3 regions of the Streptomyces sp. NPDC004542 genome follow, and region 3 is predicted to be linked to each of the others. Evidence: riboswitches for the same ligand, from Rfam matches in the RefSeq annotation. Region 3 holds a riboswitch; each other region holds the start of a gene.

The links. Region 3 has a riboswitch for cyclic di-AMP ahead of ABZX30_RS24380 (M23 family metallopeptidase). Riboswitches for the same ligand answer to the same signal wherever they lie in the genome.
Region 1: another riboswitch for cyclic di-AMP. It lies ahead of ABZX30_RS05630 (transglycosylase family protein); the one in region 3 lies ahead of ABZX30_RS24380 (M23 family metallopeptidase).
Region 2: another riboswitch for cyclic di-AMP. It lies ahead of ABZX30_RS14125 (transglycosylase SLT domain-containing protein); the one in region 3 lies ahead of ABZX30_RS24380 (M23 family metallopeptidase).

Annotation. Positions count from the first base shown of each region.
Region 1 is NZ_JBEXLP010000006.1:34,985-40,967, forward strand. It holds gene ABZX30_RS05610 (Ppx/GppA phosphatase family protein) at 1-124, opposite strand, end outside; gene ABZX30_RS05615 (DUF501 domain-containing protein) at 121-783, opposite strand; gene ABZX30_RS05620 (septum formation initiator family protein) at 810-1,286, opposite strand; gene eno (phosphopyruvate hydratase) at 1,442-2,737, opposite strand; gene ABZX30_RS05630 (transglycosylase family protein) at 3,142-3,861, opposite strand; cyclic di-AMP (ydaO/yuaA leader) riboswitch at 3,866-4,050, opposite strand; gene ABZX30_RS05635 (transglycosylase family protein) at 4,233-5,288, opposite strand; gene ABZX30_RS05640 (cytochrome P450) at 5,471-5,983, opposite strand, start outside.
Region 2 is NZ_JBEXLP010000019.1:95,201-101,183, reverse strand. It holds gene ABZX30_RS14135 (DUF2092 domain-containing protein) at 1-190, opposite strand, end outside; gene ABZX30_RS14130 (polyprenyl synthetase family protein) at 451-1,461, opposite strand; cyclic di-AMP (ydaO/yuaA leader) riboswitch at 1,993-2,177, shown strand; gene ABZX30_RS14125 (transglycosylase SLT domain-containing protein) at 2,181-2,681, shown strand; gene ABZX30_RS14120 (HAD family hydrolase) at 2,755-3,597, opposite strand; gene fahA (fumarylacetoacetase) at 3,816-5,042, shown strand; gene ABZX30_RS14110 (M56 family metallopeptidase) at 5,315-5,983, shown strand, end outside.
Region 3 is NZ_JBEXLP010000048.1:38,976-44,958, forward strand. It holds gene ABZX30_RS24370 (dihydrofolate reductase family protein) at 1-610, shown strand, start outside; tRNA gene ABZX30_RS24375 (tRNA-Met) at 680-753, shown strand; cyclic di-AMP (ydaO/yuaA leader) riboswitch at 1,088-1,254, shown strand; gene ABZX30_RS24380 (M23 family metallopeptidase) at 1,266-2,297, shown strand; gene ABZX30_RS24385 (aldo/keto reductase) at 2,401-3,345, shown strand; gene ABZX30_RS24390 (PrsW family intramembrane metalloprotease) at 3,363-4,706, opposite strand; gene trmB (tRNA (guanosine(46)-N7)-methyltransferase TrmB) at 4,717-5,550, opposite strand; gene lhgO (L-2-hydroxyglutarate oxidase) at 5,606-5,983, opposite strand, start outside.

The DNA of each region.
Region 1 (5,983 bases), on a different contig from region 3:
GCCGGTCCAGTTCGACGAGTTCGCCGGTCTCGCCCGCGCCGGAGGCGCCACGGGACACGGTCGCGTCGGCGACGAGCAGGCGGATGGAGTTCGTACCGCAGTCGATGGCGGCCACGCGGGTCACAGGGCGTCTCCTTCGACCGGCTTGAAGGCGAAGTGGCCGGTGCCGTCCTCCACCGTCTCCACCTGCCAGTCCTCGCCGGACGGCGGCCCGGGAGGCGTCACGCACGGCCCCTTGCGCCACCACTCCGGCAGCATCGCGAGCGCCTCGTCGCCGAGGGGGTTCACGCCCGGCCCCGCCGCCAGCGAGTGCGCCACGAGGACGTGCAGGCACTTCACCCGGTCCGGCATGCCGCCGGCGCTCGGGAAGCCCGTCAGCTCCTCGATCTCGTCGCGGCGCCGGATGTAGTCCTCGTGCGCGGCGCGGTAGGCGGCCGCGAGCCCCGGATCGGAGGCCAGCCGCTCCGTCATCTCCTTCATCACGCCGTCGGCCTCGAGCGTGCCGATCGCCGAGGCGGCGCGCGGGCACGTCAGGTAGTACAGCGTCGGGAAGGGCGTGCCGTCCGGCAGCCGGGGGGCGGTCTCCACGACGTCCGGCTGCCCGCACGGGCACCGGTGCGCGATGGCGCGCAGTCCGCGCGGGGGCCGGCCCAGCTGCAGCTGGAATGCCTCGACGTCGGCGTCGGTGGGCTCGGTGCGCGGAGTGGAGGGCAGATCGAACACCGTCAGCGCGCAGCGCTGCCCCCGAGGGGTGGTGGTCGGGCGGCGGGGGGGAGTTTCCATGCCTGTACGAAAGTCTCTCTGTGGGTTCACTGGTCGGAGGCGTCGGACTTGTCGACCCCGTCCCAGACGTTCGCGTACCAGGGGCGGTCGGCCGCCACCAGGTCGGCCCGCGCCTGCTTGGTCGCGTCCGGGTCGATCACGACGTATCCGGTCTCCCCCGGCATCACATAGTGCAGCCGCCGCCGGATCTGCTGCTCGGCGTACGCGTCGTCCTGCCACCGCGCCTTGAGGTCGCGCAGCTGTTCGACCCGCTCCGCGGCCTGCTGCTTCTGCCGCTGCAGGTCGGCGATCTGGGCGCGCTGCGAGACGTACTGCCGCATCGGGTAGGCCAGGGCCACCACCAGGGTGCACACCACGAGGGCGAGCAGCGCGGCCCGGCTGGTGAGCCGGGACCGGTGGGCCTGCCGTTTGGTCTGGGAGCGGTAGACCCGGGCCGCCGTCTGCTCGCCGAGCAGCCGGATCCTGGTCGCGGTGGAGAAACGGTCCCGTTCCTTCGCGGCCATCTGGCTCTCCGCCTCCCCTGGTGTTTCCTACGTGCGTACGTCCCCGGACACGGTACGGGACCGGGTACGGGGACGTACGTACGACTGGCTAGGCCTCACTCGTGGTTGACCGGTTGGGTCAGCCCTCCAAGACCTCGGCGGACGCCTTGCCGTGCCTACTGGTTCGCGGAGCGGAACCGCGGGAACGCGCTGCGGCCGGCGTAGACCGCCGCGTCGTCGAGGATCTCCTCGATGCGCAGCAGCTGGTTGTACTTGGCGACGCGCTCGGAGCGGGCCGGGGCACCGGTCTTGATCTGGCCGCAGTTGGTGGCGACGGCCAGGTCGGCGATGGTGACGTCCTCGGTCTCGCCGGAGCGGTGGGACATCATGCACTTGAAGCCGTTGCGCTGGGCCAGCTCGACGGCGTCCAGGGTCTCGGTCAGCGAGCCGATCTGGTTGACCTTGACCAGCAGGGCGTTGGCGGTGCCCTCCTCGATGCCGCGGGCCAGGCGCTCCGGGTTGGTGACGAACAGGTCGTCGCCGACGATCTGGACCTTGTCGCCGAGCTTGTCGGTGAGGACCTTCCAGCCGGCCCAGTCGTCCTCGAACAGCGGGTCCTCGATGGAGACCAGCGGGTAGGCCGCGACGAGCTCCTCGTAGTACTCCGTCATCTCGGCGGCCGAGCGGGACTTGCCCTCGAACTCGTACTTGCCGTCCTTGTAGAACTCGGACGCGGCGACGTCGAGCGCGAGCGCGATCTGCTCGCCCGGGATGTAGCCGGCCTGCTTGATCGCCTCGATGATGAGGTCGAGGGCGGCGCGGTTGGACTCGAGGTTCGGGGCGAAGCCGCCCTCGTCGCCGAGGCCGGTGGCCAGGCCCTTGGACTTCAGGACCTTCTTCAGGGTGTGGTAGACCTCGGCGCCCCAGCGCAGCGCCTCGGAGAAGGACTCCGCGCCGATCGGGGCGATCATGAACTCCTGGATGTCCACGTTGGAGTCGGCGTGCGAGCCGCCGTTCAGGATGTTCATCATCGGCACCGGCAGCAGGTGCGCGTTCGGGCCGCCCAGGTAGCGGAAGAGGGGGAGGTCGCTGGCCTCGGAGGCGGCGTGGGCCACGGCGAGCGAGACGCCGAGGATGGCGTTGGCGCCCAGGGAGCCCTTGTTGTCGGTGGCGTCGAGGTCGAACATCGCCTGGTCGATCAGACGCTGCTCGGTGGCGTCGTAGCCGACCAGCTCCGGGCCGATCTGCTCGATGACGGCGAGGACGGCCTTCTCGACGCCCTTGCCCAGGTAGCGGTTGGGGTCACCGTCGCGGAGCTCGATGGCCTCGAAGGCGCCGGTGGAGGCGCCGGACGGGACGGCGGCACGACCCGTGCTGCCGTCGTCGAGGCCGACCTCGACCTCGACCGTGGGGTTGCCTCGGGAGTCCAGGATTTCCCGGGCTACGACGACGTCGATGGACGGCACGAGCATCTCCTTCTTGGATGTGACGCTGAAAGTGCGGGGCTGGTGTGCCTTGCGACTAGAGCCTAACCGTCCCCGGGGCGTCAGCAGCCGACCGACCGTCCCGTGGACACGGCGACGGTACACATTGTTCCTGCCCGGAACAAAGGGCGGGGAGGCAAATTCGTGCGGAAGGACAAGTCGAAGGACAAGTCGAAGGACAAGAAGGAGCGGGAGGGAGGGGAACGGGCGGGAGGAGAAGAGGGGAGGGGGAGGAGGGAGGGGAGGAGGGAAGAGAAAACCCCGCCCCGGTGCGTGCGGGGGAACACGCACCGGGGCGGGGAGCCCCACGGGGGACGGGGGCGGGACCCTCACGGGTCCCATCATGGGGGCCACGGATGTGAGGGCGCTGTGGCTCTGCTACCAGCCGGGTGTCACTTCAGGTGCAGCTGCTGGCCGGGGTAGATGACGTCGGCGTCGGCGATGATGTCCTTGTTCAGCCGGAACAGCTTCTGCCAGCCGCCGGCGACGTGGTGCTTCGCGGCGATCGAGCTGAGGGTGTCACCCTTGACGACCTTGTACTCGCCGTCGCCCTTCTTGACCTTCTTGCCGGTCGGGGTGGTGACGGTCTTCTTGGCGGCCGGGCGCTCCGCGGAGCGGGAGGCGGCCTGCTGGTCGGCCGAGCGGCTGGTGCTGCCGGCGGAGCCCGAGGAACCGGCGGAGCTCGAAGAGCCGGAGGAGCCCGAAGAGCCGGCGGAGCCGCTGCTCGAACCGGTGTAGGCGGCGCCGGACAGGCCCTTGCCGCAGACCGGCCAGGCACCCTTGCCCTGCGCGGCGAGGACCTTCTCGGCGACGGATATCTGCTGGGCCTTGGAGGCCTGGTTGGCCTGGGGGGCGTACTGCGTGCCGCCGTACGCGGCCCAGGTGGAGGCGGAGAACTGCAGACCGCCGTAGTAGCCGTTACCGGTGTTGATGGACCAGTTGCCGCCGGACTCGCACTGGGCGACCGTGTCCCACTCGGAGGCGGTGGCGGCGGAGGCGTTGCCGGCCGCCATCAGCGGGGCGGCGACGGCGGCGCCGGTGACACCGGCGACTGCGATGGCGCGGACGGCCTTGGACGGACGGCGGTGCTTGCCCTTGCCGGAAAACAGCATGGATCGATCCCCTCACCGACGCCTGCGAGGTGAGCTGTCGGGTTCGGGCCGGTTGAGTTGCCCGGCCGTAACTCGCACGGTTCTCGTGCGAGGCACGGCTCCACCCCTAGCCGTCCCCGGTGGTCTGTCGACCTCCGGGCCCGGCGCCTACCTTGGGTCCCCCGCTCCTGCCTACGGCGCTTGACGCGACGACTGTTCCCGGGCAGCCGCTGGCAGGATTCGGCGTTGCGGCGGCCGGGGCCCGCGTTGGCGAGCGGTCACGACCGTAGACACGCGATCCGCCGAATTTCAAAGACGATCAGGGCTTCTGAGACTCATCCCACACTTTCACCAAACCGGACAACAAGCCCAAAATGGGGTGTCAACTCCCGCTACTTTGCACCCGTTTCGACACTCAGTTCCAGGGTCTGACCGGCGGCGATGTTGTTCGGGTCGGCCCCGATGGCGTCCTTGTTCGCGGCATAGAGCGCGCGCCATCCGCCCTCGAGGTCAAGGGAGTCGGCGATGGAGGCGAGGGTGTCACCGGCGCGGACGGTGTAGTCGCGTGCGGCGTGACGGCCGGAGGTGGCGCCGTCCTGACCGTTTGTCACGCTTTCGTCCGCACTGTCGCCCCGATGACGGCCGCCACTGATCGCCCCGGTGTCCACAAGACTCCAAGAGCCGCCGGTTTGCCATGAATCGTCCGACTTGTCGATCTCGGGAGACATCGAGGACGAGCTGCCGCCCTCCTGGGGCTTCCCGGAACCGGAGGACGCCGACTTGTCCGACGCGCCGGAACCGGTGGAGCCGGAGGAGTCGTCGGCATCCTGAGAGCCGGCGGCACCGGCGCCCGAGTCGCGCGAGGACGAGGAGCTGGAACCAGAACCGGACGATCCCGACGAACCCGATGAACCAGACGAAGTGTCCGAAGAATCCGCGGACTCCTTGGAGCCCTTGGAGCTCTTGAACCCCTTCACGCCAGACGCGTCAGACGACTTGGACGAAGAGGAGGAATCGCCGGAACCGGATGATCCGGACCCTCCGACGCCCGTGTCCACGTTCACCGAACCGGAGTTCGACGTGAGACCGGAGAGCAGGGCGCAGGTGGTCCAGGGTTCGGTGCCCCGGTCGGCGAGGATCTTCTCGGCGACCGCGATCTGCTGCGAACGGCTGGCCTCGTCCGGGCCGGCGGCGTACGCGAGGCCGCCGTACTTGTCCCAGTCGTCCTGGGAGATCTGCAGACCGCCGTAGTAGCCGTTACCCGTGTTGGCACTCCACGAGCCGCCGCTCTCGCACTCGGCCACCTTGTCCCACGTGGTCCCGTCGGCCGCGTGTGCCGCGGATGCGCCGAGCAGCGGGATGGCGATGGCGGAGCCGGTCACTCCGGCCGCGACGAGGAGGGCCGGAGCCTGACGGGGGCGACGGTGGCGACCGTTCCCGGAGAGCATGCGGTGACCTTTCGCAAGACAGCAGTGACCAGCGCGGCGACTGCGGAGAGACGCCGCGCTGACGAGTGAACGTATCGGCAGACGATCACTTGTCACAAGTTAATGCCGCGCAGATCACGTGAAGATCACAAAGTTGAGCGCGTGTCATCTTTCGCGCGGGCCCTTCCCCGCTCACCCGTCGGTCACCGCACGGGCGTGAACTCCACGGGCAGGGTGCGCAGTCCGCGCATGATGAGTCCCCCACGCCACCGCAGATCGGCCGGTTCCACCGCGAGCCGGAGGTCGGGAAGGCGGGTGAGGAGGGTGGCGAGTGCGGTCTGGCCCTCCAGCCGGGCGAGCGGGGCGCCGAGGCAGTAGTGGATTCCATGGCCGTAACCGAGGTGCTGGTTGTCACGTCGTCCGAGGTCGAGGACGTCCGGGTCAGCGAACCGCTCGGGATCCCGGTCCGCGGCGGCGAGTACGACGAGGACCGGGTCGCCGGGTGCGATGTCCTGCCCGCCGACGGTGACCGGCCGGGTGGCGAACCGCCAGGTGGCGAGCTCCACCGGGCCGTCGTAGCGCAGGAGTTCCTCGACACCGGTCTCCAGCAGGTCCCGTTCGCCGCGCGCCAGGGAGGCCTGCAGCAGCTGGCGCTGCCGCGGGTGGGTGAGCAGGGCGTAGGTGCCGTTGCCGATGAGGTTGACGGTCGTCTCGAA
Region 2 (5,983 bases), on a different contig from region 3:
GCTGTGCGCTGATCTTGGGCAGGTCGGGGTCACCGGAGTCGGCGAGCGCCGGGACCAGCCCGATGGTCGCCGCCGCCACCCCCACCACCGCGACCGGGACGACGTACCGGGCCGCCTTGCGGCGCCCGGTCGACGTGTCGTTGCCGGCCCTGTCGTCGGACGTGGTGTCGTCGGATCCGTACGGTGCCATGTGTGCCTTACCTCCGTCGTCGGCGGCGGCTGTCCTCACCCTCGTCAACCCTGAGCCGCCATTCTCACCCGAATCGGTGAGGAGTGGTGATTTCCGTGGTTTCCATCTCACCAAATCGGCCGTGAGGAAGCGTCAGACCCGGGAGGCACCTCGATGTACGACTGCGGTATGACACGGGGAAGCCGGATGCCCCCTCGACCCGTAGGGGTCGGACCCGGAGGCGGCAGACCCCGGCGGACGGCTGCACCAGCACGCCGCGCCTACCCGGCCCGGTGCACCACCGCATCGCACAGCTGCACGAGTGCCGCCTTGGCGTCGCACTCCCGCAGCGGGGCCAGCGCGGCCCGCGCCTCCTCCGCGTAGCGCACGGTGTCCCGGCGGGCCTGCTCCAGTGCCGGGTGGGCGCGCAGCGCGGCCAGCGCCTCGGCGTGCCGGGCGTCGTCGGTCAGGTCGGAGTCGAGCAGGTCGCACAGGGCGACGTCCTCGGCCAGCCCGAGCCGGGCCGCCCGCTCCCTGAGGCGCAGCACGGGCAGGGTGGGGATGCCCTCGCGCAGGTCGGTGCCCGGGGTCTTGCCGGACTCGTGGGAGTCGGAGGCGATGTCCAGCACGTCGTCGGCGAGCTGGAAGGCGACGCCGAGCCGCTCGCCGTACTGGGTCAGGACGTCCACGACCGTCTCGTCGGCCCCGGACATCATGGCGCCGAAGCGGCAGGAGACCGCCACCAGCGACCCGGTCTTGCCGCCGAGGACGTCCAGGTAGTGATCGACCGGGTCGCGGCCGTCCTGCGGCCCCGCCGTCTCCAGGATCTGCCCGGTGACCAGCCGCTCGAACGCCACCGCCTGGACCCGTACCGCCTCGGGGCCGAGGTCGGCGAGGATCTGGGAGGCGCGGGCGAAGAGGAAGTCGCCGGTGAGGACGGCGACAGAGTTGCCCCAGCGGGTGTTCGCACTGTCCACGCCGCGGCGCACCGCGGCCTCGTCCATGACGTCGTCGTGGTACAGGGTCGCGAGGTGGGTGAGTTCGACGACGACGGCCGAGGGCACGATTCCCGGCGCGTACGGGTCCCCGAACTGCGCCGCGAGCATCACGAGCAGCGGCCTGAACCGCTTGCCGCCCGCGCGCACGAGGTGCTGGGCGGCTTCGGTGATGAAGGGGACCTCACTCTTGGTGGCTTCGAGCAGTCCCTCCTCGACAGCCGCCAATCCGGCCTGGACATCGGCTTCCAGAGCCTGGTCCCGCACGCTAAGCCCGAACGGCCCGACGACGGTCACGAGGGGTCTCCTGTCTGCTGGTGCCTGCTGGCGATTACACGGTTTGTCGATAGGTCGCCGCCCTCACTCAAGTCAGCGTATCCGGTCAGCTTTCGATCACCGAGGGCGCCCACTGTTACAGGCCGGGCGCTATCGGATCACGCCCGTTATGTTTCCGATCAGGCGATAAGAACAGATATTTATCGACTTACCCGGAAGTACGAAGTGATTGCGCCGCTTGGAGCAGCTCACCTTCCACTCCCGCGCCGGACGCGCTCTCCCTAGCGGCGCCCCTCATGTCCCATTTGCCGTTATTGCTATTCCGTGAATTGGGTCACGTCGACCGATCGGGGCACCCCGCCGCCCGGCACCCGTATCCCACCTGCCGCCATTGGCCAGTTGAGGCTTGGCAGCTGCAAAGGATCAAGCACCTCATACGCCATAGAACAAGGTCAACTAGGACTTTGTGTGAATCCGGCGCTTGTTCCGGACATGTGCTCTCGCATACGTTCCCGGCCGTCGGGCGGAACGCCTCATCCTGCCGCCGCCCGTCACACCCCATCGACGAACTCATTCGCGACGGCAGGAGCGGGGGACCCAGGTTTGCCGCCGGCCCGGACGACACCCGTCGTCCCGGACCGGCTCGGGGTGAAGCCGCACCGCCTTCGGGCGGCGCGGCCGGGCACCTCCCAGCCCGAACCCGACAGCTCACCTCGCAGGCGACGGAGAGGAACTTCCCCATGTCTGCTGCCGCTCGGCTCCGCCGTACCCCCTTCACCCGCATCGCCCGCAGGATCGCCGTCGCCGGCACCGGCGCCGCCGTGCTCGCCCTCCCGCTGATGGGTGCGACCAGCGCCTCCGCGGCCACCACCACGAGCGCCCCCACGGCCGCCACCGCCGCCACCAGCACGGTCGCGTACTCGAACAACCTCGACGGCTGGATCCGCGAGTCGCTCGCGATCATGGCGCAGAAGGGCATCCCGGGCTCCTACAACGGCATCTACCGCAACGTGATGCGCGAGTCGTCGGGCAACCCGATGGCCATCAACCTCTGGGACTCCAACGCGGCCGCCGGTATCCCGTCCAAGGGCCTGCTGCAGGTCATCGACCCCACGTTCAACGCCTACCACGTGGCCGGCACCTCGTGGAACATCTACGACCCGGTCGCGAACATCACGGCCGCCTGCAACTACGCCGCCCACCGGTACGGCTCGATCGACAACGTGTTCGGCGCGTACTGACCGATCCGCTCACCCGAGCACCCGCGCACCCGCGCACCCGCTCACCCGCTTACCCGCTCACCCGCTCACCCGCTCAGGGGAAAAGTCTTTCGAGGACGACGGCGATGCCGTCGTCCTCGTTCGACAGGGTGATCTCGTCGGCCACCGCCTTCAGTTCGGGATGGGCGTTGGCCATCGCCACACCGTGGGCGGCCCAGTCGAACATCGGGATGTCGTTGGGCATGTCCCCGAAGGCGATGGCCCGTTCGGCGCCCAGCCCGAGGTGGTCGGCGGCCAGCGCCAGCCCGGTCGCCTTGGTGACACCGCACGGCTGGAGCTCGACGGTTCCCGGCCCCGACATGGTGACCGTCGCCAGCGACCCCACGGCCGCGCGGGCCGTGGCGGCCAACTCGTCGTCCGACAGGGCGTGATGGCGCACCAGGACCTTGCTGATCGGCTCGCGCCACAGGTCGTCGCGCCGCCGGACCCGTACGGCGGGCAGGGTCGGGTGCGGCATCCGATAGCCGGGTTCGATGAGCGTGAGCCCGTCCACCCCGTCCTGGTCGACGGCCGCGTACACCTCCCCCACCTCTGCCTCGATCTTGCCGAGCGCGGTCTCCGCGAGTTCCCGGTCCAGGGTGACCGACCACAGCAGGCGGTGGGCGCCGGCGTCGTACACCTGCGCACCCTGTCCGCACACCGCGAGCCCCGTGCAGCCGAGGTCGTCGAGCAGCGGCCGCACCCGCGGCGCCGGGCGACCGGTCACCACGAGGTGCCGGGCCCCCGCCCTCTCGGCCCGGGCGAGGGCGGCGAGCGAGCGGTCGGACAGGGTGTCGTCGCCACGCAGGAGCGTTCCGTCGAGATCGGTCGCGACGAGTGAACGAGCCGGGGAGACCGGAGAGGAGCGGGGGGCGGAATATGCGGGGGGTGCGGCCATGATCAGAGAATACGGACCCCCCGCCCCCTGACTCACCGCTGTTCCCGGCCCCGAACGGTGCCCGCGACGCCACCCCCACAAGGCCCATCCAGGCATTGCGAACCCTTCAGACACTGCCCGGCACGCTGCCCAGGACATGCAACTCACCCGTAACGTGTGGCGCGACCACAGGCAACGGCCTGCAGTGACGGCACCGGATGAGAGCGAGGCAGCACCCCATGCCCCCCTTCGACGTCCCCGAGGGCGACCCCTTCGGCCCTCACAACCTCCCCTACGGCGTCTTCTCCCCCGCCGGCTCGACCGAGCGGCGCGTCGGCGTGCGGCTCGGCGACCACGTGCTCGACGCGGGCGCGGCGGCGCGGGCGATCGGTTCGCCCTACACCTCCCTGCTCGCGCACCCGACCCTCAACCCGCTGCTCGCCGCCGGCCGCACGGCCTGGTCGGACGTGCGGCGGGCCCTGACGGCCTGGGTGACGGTGCCCGCGCACCGGGAGACGATCGAACGACTGTTCTACCCCTTGTCCTCGGTGACCCTGCACCTGCCCTTCGAGGTCGCCGACTACGTCGACTTCTACTCCTCCGAGCACCACGCCCGGAACGCGGGCCACATCTTCCGCCCCGACGCCGAGAACCCGCTGACCCCCAACTGGAAGCACCTGCCGATCGGTTACCACGGCCGCTCCGGGACGGTCGTGGTGTCGGGCACGGACGTCGTACGGCCGTCCGGCCAGCGGAAGGGTCCCGCCGACCCGGCCCCCGTCTTCGGCCCCTCCGTCCGGCTGGACATCGAGGCCGAGGTCGGCTTCGTCGTCGGTGTCCCCTCAAAGCGGGGCAGGCCGGTCGCGCTGGGCGACTTCCGGGAGCACGTCTTCGGGCTGTGCCTGCTGAACGACTGGTCGGCGCGCGACATCCAGGCCTGGGAGTACGTGCCCCTCGGCCCGTTCCTCGGCAAGTCGTTCGCCACGTCGGTGTCGGCGTGGATCACCCCGCTGGAGGCCCTGGAGGACGCGCGGGTGGCGCCGCCCGAGCGGACCCACCCGCCGCTGCCGTACCTGGACGACTCCGACGAGGAGCCCTGCGGCTACGACCTGCGGATCTCCATCGCGGTCAACGGCCACACGGTGTCCGAGCCGCCCTTCCACACCATGTACTGGACGGCGGCGCAGCAACTGGCCCACATGACCGTGAACGGGGCCTCGCTGCGCACCGGCGACCTGTACGGGTCGGGGACCGTGAGCGGGCCCGAGGAGCGGCAGCGGGGCTCGCTGCTGGAGCTGACCTGGAACGGGCGTGACCCGCTCGAACTACCGGACGGCAAGCGGACGTACCTGGAGGACGGGGACGTGGTGACCCTGTCGGCGTGGGCGCCGGGGGCGGACGGGGCCCGGGTGGGGCTGGGGGAGGTCAGCGGCCGCGTGGTGGCGAGCAGTCGGCGTACCGACTGATCTCGCCGGGCGGCGGCGGCCGCGGTGACGTCACCGGGTCGTACGGCTGACGGCCCGGGTTCGGGGCGCGACGGAGGACGGGGTGGGGGGGCGCGGCGGGAGTTGCGGGAGCAGGGGGCGAAGTGACGCGGAAGCGGGTCGTGTTCGGCGCCGGCGACTGACTCCGGGCCCCGTCGGCGTCATACTGACGCTGACAGCGTGCACCACTCGAACCGCCACCCGGACCATCCCCCGGTCCGCCCTGCCTCCGACCATGAACCGGAGCCCCCGGCATGACCGTCTGCCTGCTCCTGCTGAGCGTCGTCGCCCTGACGGCCGCGGTGCCGGTGCCGCGCGCGCTGACCCGGGCCGAGTGGCCCGAGCGGGATCCCGTGGTCGCGTTGTGGGTGTGGCAGTGCCTGGTCGCCACCGTGCTGCTGTGCTGCCTGACCGCGCTCGTGCTGGGCGCCGCCGGCGTCTTCCACACCGTCCGGGACCGTGTCTTCGCCCCCGCGCCGCCCGCCGTGACCGCCGCGTACGACCTCTCCGCCGCACCGGTCTGGGCCGTCACACTCACCGCGCTGCTCGCCTGCGGGGCCGCGTGGACCACGGCGATGCTCGCCCGCGAACTCTTCGAGGCCCGCCGTCTGCGCGGCCAGACCCGGGCCCACCTGCGTGAACGTGCGCCCGAGCTGCCCGCCGGCCTGCCCGCCGCGCGGGGGCCGATGCTGGTGCTCGAGGACGAGTACCCCGACGCCTGGTGGATGCCGGGGCACCCGTCCCAGCTGGTCGTCACCACCGGCGCCCTCCAGCGTCTCACCGACCACCAGCTGGACGCCGTCCTCACCCACGAGCGCGGCCACGCCCGTGCCCACCACGACTGGCTGCTGCACCTGTCCACCGCCCTCGCCACCGGCTTCCCCCGCGTTCCCCTCTTCGCCCACTTCTGCGACCAGACCCAC
Region 3 (5,983 bases):
CGTCCTGGCCCCCCTCCTCGTCGGCGACCCGGACGCCCCCCGGCTCTTCGGGCCCGGCGGCTACCAGGGCGGGCGGCTGAGGCTGCTGGAGACGCGCCGCATCGAGGACGTCGTCCTGATGCGCTACGAGCCGACCGCGCCCGGCACCGGCCCGGTCGCCGTCGCGGCCGACCGTCACTGGCTGCGGATCGCCTGCGAGCTGGCCGCGCTGTGCCCACCCTCGCGGACGGCGTTCAGCGTCGGGGCGGTCGTGGTGGCCGCCGACGGTACGGAACTGGCCCGCGGCCACTCCCGCGAGGGGGACGATCCCGTGGTGCACGCGGAGGAGGCGGCGCTGGCCAGGATCCGGCCCGACGACCCCCGGCTGGCCGGCGCCACGGTGTACAGCAGCCTCGAACCGTGCGCCCGGCGGGCCTCCCGGCCGGCGCCGTGCGCCCGGCTGATCCTCGACGCGGGGATACGGCGGGTGGTCACGGCCTGGCGGGAGCCGGACACGTTCGTCACCGGCGCCGACGGCAGCGGGCTGCTGACGGCCGGGGGCGTGGACGTGGTCGTCCTGCCGGAGTACGAGGAGGCGGCGCAGACGCCGAACCGGCACCTGACGGACTGAGCCGAAAGCCCTGGTCGGAAAGGCGTGTGCGAGCGGTCCCGCGCATGGCGTACACTGGTGACACAACGACGCGGGGTGGAGCAGCTCGGTAGCTCGCTGGGCTCATAACCCAGAGGTCGCAGGTTCAAATCCTGTCCCCGCTACTGAAGACTCAGGGCCGGAATTCCAGTACATGGATTCCGGCCCTGAGTGTTTCTCCGGAGTATTTGCCCGGGACCGGCCGTCACCCCGACCCCGATATCACGCACGGTCACGCACCGAGCGCCCTCCGCATCACGTCTGAGTAACCATCAAAACCCCTGTTACTCCTGAGGCGCTCGCGCCGGATGCAACTCGCCCGAATTTCACCGGTCATGGGTCATAAGTTCCTCTGTGAAAACCATAATGATCAAGCCGAACGGCTTGGAAACTGACAGGTAGGTCTATTAACGTTCGATAACGCAGCGCGGTCGTCCCAGCCGTCACCCGAGGCGGCTCCGTGCGCGCATGCCGAATCCCGCAAGGGAACCGGGGAACCACCACCTTGGGGTGAATCACGCGAACGCCGCCGTCCACTCGCTGAGTCGACGACCGGTATACGCGCGTAGGAGACCTTCCCGCTCCGAACCCGTCAGCTAACCCGGTAGGCGTCACGGAAGGAAAGGAGCACGCCCGCGTGGCGTCAAACCCGCCTGCCCCCACAGCCCCGTTCGTGCCGAGCCAGCGCACCGACACCTTCGGCTACGGCGAGTACCGCAGCGACGAGGGCCCCTGGGAGGAGTGGAACCCCACCGAGGACTCCCTCCGCCCGGCACGCGGCCGGCACCGCGTCAGCAAGCAGCGCGGCGGCGGGCTCGCCCGCAGCTCCACCGTCCTGGGCGTCGGCGTGATAGCCGCCGTCGGCGCGGGCGGCATGGCCAGCGCCAACACCGGCAAGCCGCCGGTCTCCATCTCCCTGCCCGACCTGCCCTCCGTCGGCTCCCTGCTCGGCGACGACGGCCACGGCGCCAAGGCCGCCACGGCCACCCTGACCCACGTCGGCGTCGCCACCGCGGCCAGTGACCAGGACAGCACCGACGCCGGCGAGGCCCTGCGCAACCGGATCATGGCCCAGGCCGAGCAGCAGCAGAGCCAGGTCGACGGCAGGGCCACCGCGGCCGCCGTGGCCGCCGCCGAGAAGCAGTCCGCCGACGCGGCCGCCAAGGCGGAGAAGGCGGCCGCCGCCAAGGCCGCCGCCGCCAAGGAGCAGGCGGAGGCCACCGCCAAGAAGAAGGCCGAGGCCGAGCGCCTCGCCCGGCTGGCCGAGCAGTACACGCTGCCGACCTCCTCGTACACGCTCACCTCGACCTTCGGCGAGGCCGGCTCCATGTGGTCCTCCGGTTACCACACCGGCCTGGACTTCGCCGCGCCGACCGGCACGCTCATCAAGGCCATCCACAGCGGCACGATCACCGAGGCGGGCTGGGCCGGCTCCTACGGCTACCGCACGATCCTCACCCTCGACGACGGCACCGAGTTGTGGTTCTGCCACCAGTCCTCGATCAACGTCAAGGTCGGCCAGAAGGTCGGCACCGGCGAGGTCATCGGCCGCGTCGGCGCCACCGGCAACGTCACCGGCCCGCACCTGCACCTCGAGGTCCACCCCGGCGGCCAGGCCACCGGCATCGACCCGATGGCGTGGCTGCGTGGCAAGGGCCTCACCCCCTGACGCGTCCCCCGGTGCCCCGGCAGCCCTGACGACGACCCCCCGACGTCGGGGCTGCCGGTCCGTAGCGGAATGTGAGCCACCGCCGCGGTTGTTGGATCAAGGCATGACTTCTCTACGCAAACTCGGCCACTCCGACCTCCAGGTCTTCCCGCTCGCCCTCGGCGGCAACGTCTTCGGCTGGACCGCCGACAAGGCGCAGTCCTTCGCCGTCCTCGACGCCTACGCGGCCGCCGGCGGCAATGTCGTCGACACCGCCGACTCCTACTCCGCGTGGGCCGACGGCAACGAGGGCGGCGAGTCGGAGACCATCATCGGCGACTGGGTGAAGTCCCGCGGCAACCGCTCCGACATCGTCATCGCCACCAAGGTCAGCCAGCACCCGCGGTACCAGGGCCTGACCGCCGACACCATCAAGGCCGCGGCCGACGCCTCCCTGCGCCGCCTCGGCACCGATCACATCGACCTGTACTACACCCACTTCGACAAGACCGAGGTGCCGGTCGAGGAGATCATCGGGGCGCTCGACGAGCTGGTCCGGGCGGGCAAGGTGCGCTACATCGCCGCCTCCAACATCTCGCCCGAGCGCCTCCAGGAGTCCCTCGACTTCTCCGAGCGACAGGGCCTCGCCCGGTACGTGGCACTGCAGCCGCACTACAACCTCGTCTCGCGCGACACCTACGAGGGTCCGCTGCGGGACGTCACCACCCGGGCCGGCCTCGCGGTCGTGCCCTACGCCTCCCTCGCCTCCGGCTTCCTCACGGGCAAGTACCGTCCCGGCACGACCGTGGAGAGCGCGCGGGCGGGCGGTGCGGCCAAACACCTGGAGACCGGGCGGGGACAGCGGGTCCTGACCGCCCTGGACGAGATCGCCGCCGCGCACGACGCCCCGGTGGCCACCGTGGCCCTCGCCTGGCTCGCCGCCCAGCCCACGGTGGCGGCCCCCATCGCCTCGGCCCGCACGGTGGACCAGCTGCCGGCACTGCTCGGGGTGGCCGAGCTGGAGCTCACCGAGGAGGAGCTGACGCGCCTCACCGAGGCGTCGGCGTAACCCCCCGCGTCATCCCGTCACGTCCGGTACGGGTTGTAGGCGGTGTACGGCGCCGCCGGATACCCGTAGCCGGGGCCGGCGCCGGGCGCGGGCACGTACCCGTACGCCCCCTGCACCCCGTACACCGGCCAGGGAGGCGCAACCGCCGGGGCCGAAGCCCTCGCCGCGTACTCCAGGGCGGGCCGCGCCGCCTGCCGCCTGCTCCACAGCTCGTCCAGCAGTTCCCGCTCCCGGACGACGAAGTCGGCCCCCGCCCTCCCGCGCTGTCCCCGGTGCCGCCAGAACGCCAGCGAGGTCGCGTACGCCTCGTACTGCGCCACCGCCCGCGCGGCCGGCTTGCCCCCGTAGTGGCGGGCGTAGTCACGGGCCATCTGCCGGGCCCGCATCGAGGCAAGCGCGAACGGTTCGCCCGGCCCCAGCCACCCGGCGAGGACGTACGCCGGGAGCTCCTCCCGCACGGTCCGCAGCTCCCGCTGGCGCGTCCAGATCACCAGCCAGGTCAGCAGCGCGAACGCGGGCAGCATGAAAGTCCCGTACACGGCGAAGAAGCCGTACTCGCCGAAGGTGGAGGAGCCGTTCCACAGCGCGTGCGTGCCCATCGCGAGCAGCAGCCCGCCGAGCGGCAGCAGCACGCGCCGCACGTGCTGCCGGTCGGCGGACAGGGCGGCGACGCCGAAGCCGATGCCGGTCATGACGGTGAACAGGGGGTGCGCGAACGGGGACATGACGACGCGCACGAAGAAGGTCGCGGCGGTCACGGAGGCGATGCCGCGGTCGCCGGTGATCTGGTCGGTGCCGAAGGCGGTACCGAGGTAGAGGATGTTCTCGGTGAAGGCGAACCCCGTGGCGGTGACCCCGGCTATCACCACGCCGTCCACGATCCCGGTGAAGTTCCGTCTGCGGAAGAGGAACACGAGCAGCACGGCGGCGGCCTTGGCGGACTCCTCCACGATGGGCGCTATGACGGTCGCGCCGAGGGTGTCGGCCCTGGACGGGTCGGCCGTCGTGGCTATCCACCGGGTGGCGAAGCTGTTGGCGACGATGGCTATCAGCGCCGCCGCGCAGGCCCCCCAGGCGAACGCGAAGACGGTGTTCCGCCAGGGGCCGGGCTCGACCCGGTCCAGCCACCGGAAGGCGGCTATGAGCAGCGGGACGGGCAGCACGGCCAGCCCGAGCCCGACGAGGAACCCCTCCGTGCCGGTCTGCTGCCGCACCAGGGCCAGGATGACGAGCCCGGAGAGCGCGAGCAGCGCGATCAGCGCCCCGTACCGCACCCAGCCGCGCTGCCACCAGTGCGGGTGCCGGAGCTCACCGTCGACGGGACCGGCGGGGTGCGTCGGGTACGGGGGAAAGGTGGCCACGGCACTGACCCTAACGTCGCTGCTGCTCCCGGTGCTGTACGCGGCGGAACAACAGATCGTTCACCACGTGTCCCTTGTCCAGGCCCTGCCCCTCGAAGCGGGTCAGCGGACGGAAGGCGGGACGGGGCGCGAAGCCGCCCTCGGGCCGGGTGTTCTCGAAGTCCGGGTGCGCGGTCAGCACGTCCAGCATCTGCCCGGCGTACGGCTCCCAGTCGGTCGCGCAGTGCACGACCGCCCCGGGCCTCAGCCGGGCCGCGGCCAGGCCCAGGAACTCCGGCTGGATCAGCCGCCGCTTGTGGTGCCGCTTCTTCGGCCAGGGGTCCGGGAAGTAGACGCGCAGCCCGTCCAGCGAGTCCGGGGCGAGCATCTCGCGCAGCAGGATGATGGCGTCGCCGTTGCCGACCCGGACGTTGGCGAGGCCGTCCCGGTCGGCGAGGTTCAGCAGGTTGCCCTGGCCCGGGGTGTGCACGTCCACCGCGAGGATGTTGGTGCCGGGGTCCGCGGCGGCCATCCGCGCGGTGGCCTCTCCCATCCCGAACCCGATCTCGAGCACGACCGGGTTGTCGTTCCCGAACAGCTCGGCCAGGTCGATGACCCGCCGCCCGTCGATGTCCAGCCCCCACTTGGGCCACAGCCGCTGCAACGCGTCCGCCTGCCCCGCCGTCACCCGGCTCCGCCGCGGCTGGAAGCTCCGGATCCGCCGCTCGAAGTGCGACCCCGCGGGATCCGCCTTCGGCCCGTCGGGGAAGCGCGGCTCCCCTTTGGCGCGGCTGTGCCGGAGGGACACACCGGGGGCGGGAGACGGCGTGCCGGGGGTTTCGGGGGCGTTCAGCGAGTCAGACACAGTGAGGACGATTTTACGCGGGCCGCCCGGGCCCGACGGACGAGCGGGAGGGGGATCACACCGGCGTCTCCAGCGCGGCCAGCGCCCGCCGCGCCACCTCCCGCCCGATCGGCAGCGAAGCGGTGGCGGCGGGCGACGGCGCGTTCAGCACGTGCACCGCCCGGGCGCCCTCCCGGATCAGGAAGTCGTCCACCAGCGTGCCGTCCCGCAGCACCGCCTGCGCCCGCACCCCGGCGGGCGCCCGCACCAGGTCATCCCGCTCCACCGCGGGCAGCAGCCTGCGTACGGCCCGCGTGAAGGCGCGCTTGGACACCGACCGCCGGAACTCCCCGAGCCCGTACCGCCAGTGCCGCCGGGCGATCGCCCACGCCCCCGGCCAGGCCAGCGTCCCCGCCGCCTCCCGCGGCCGTACGACCCGCCAGCCGTACCCCTC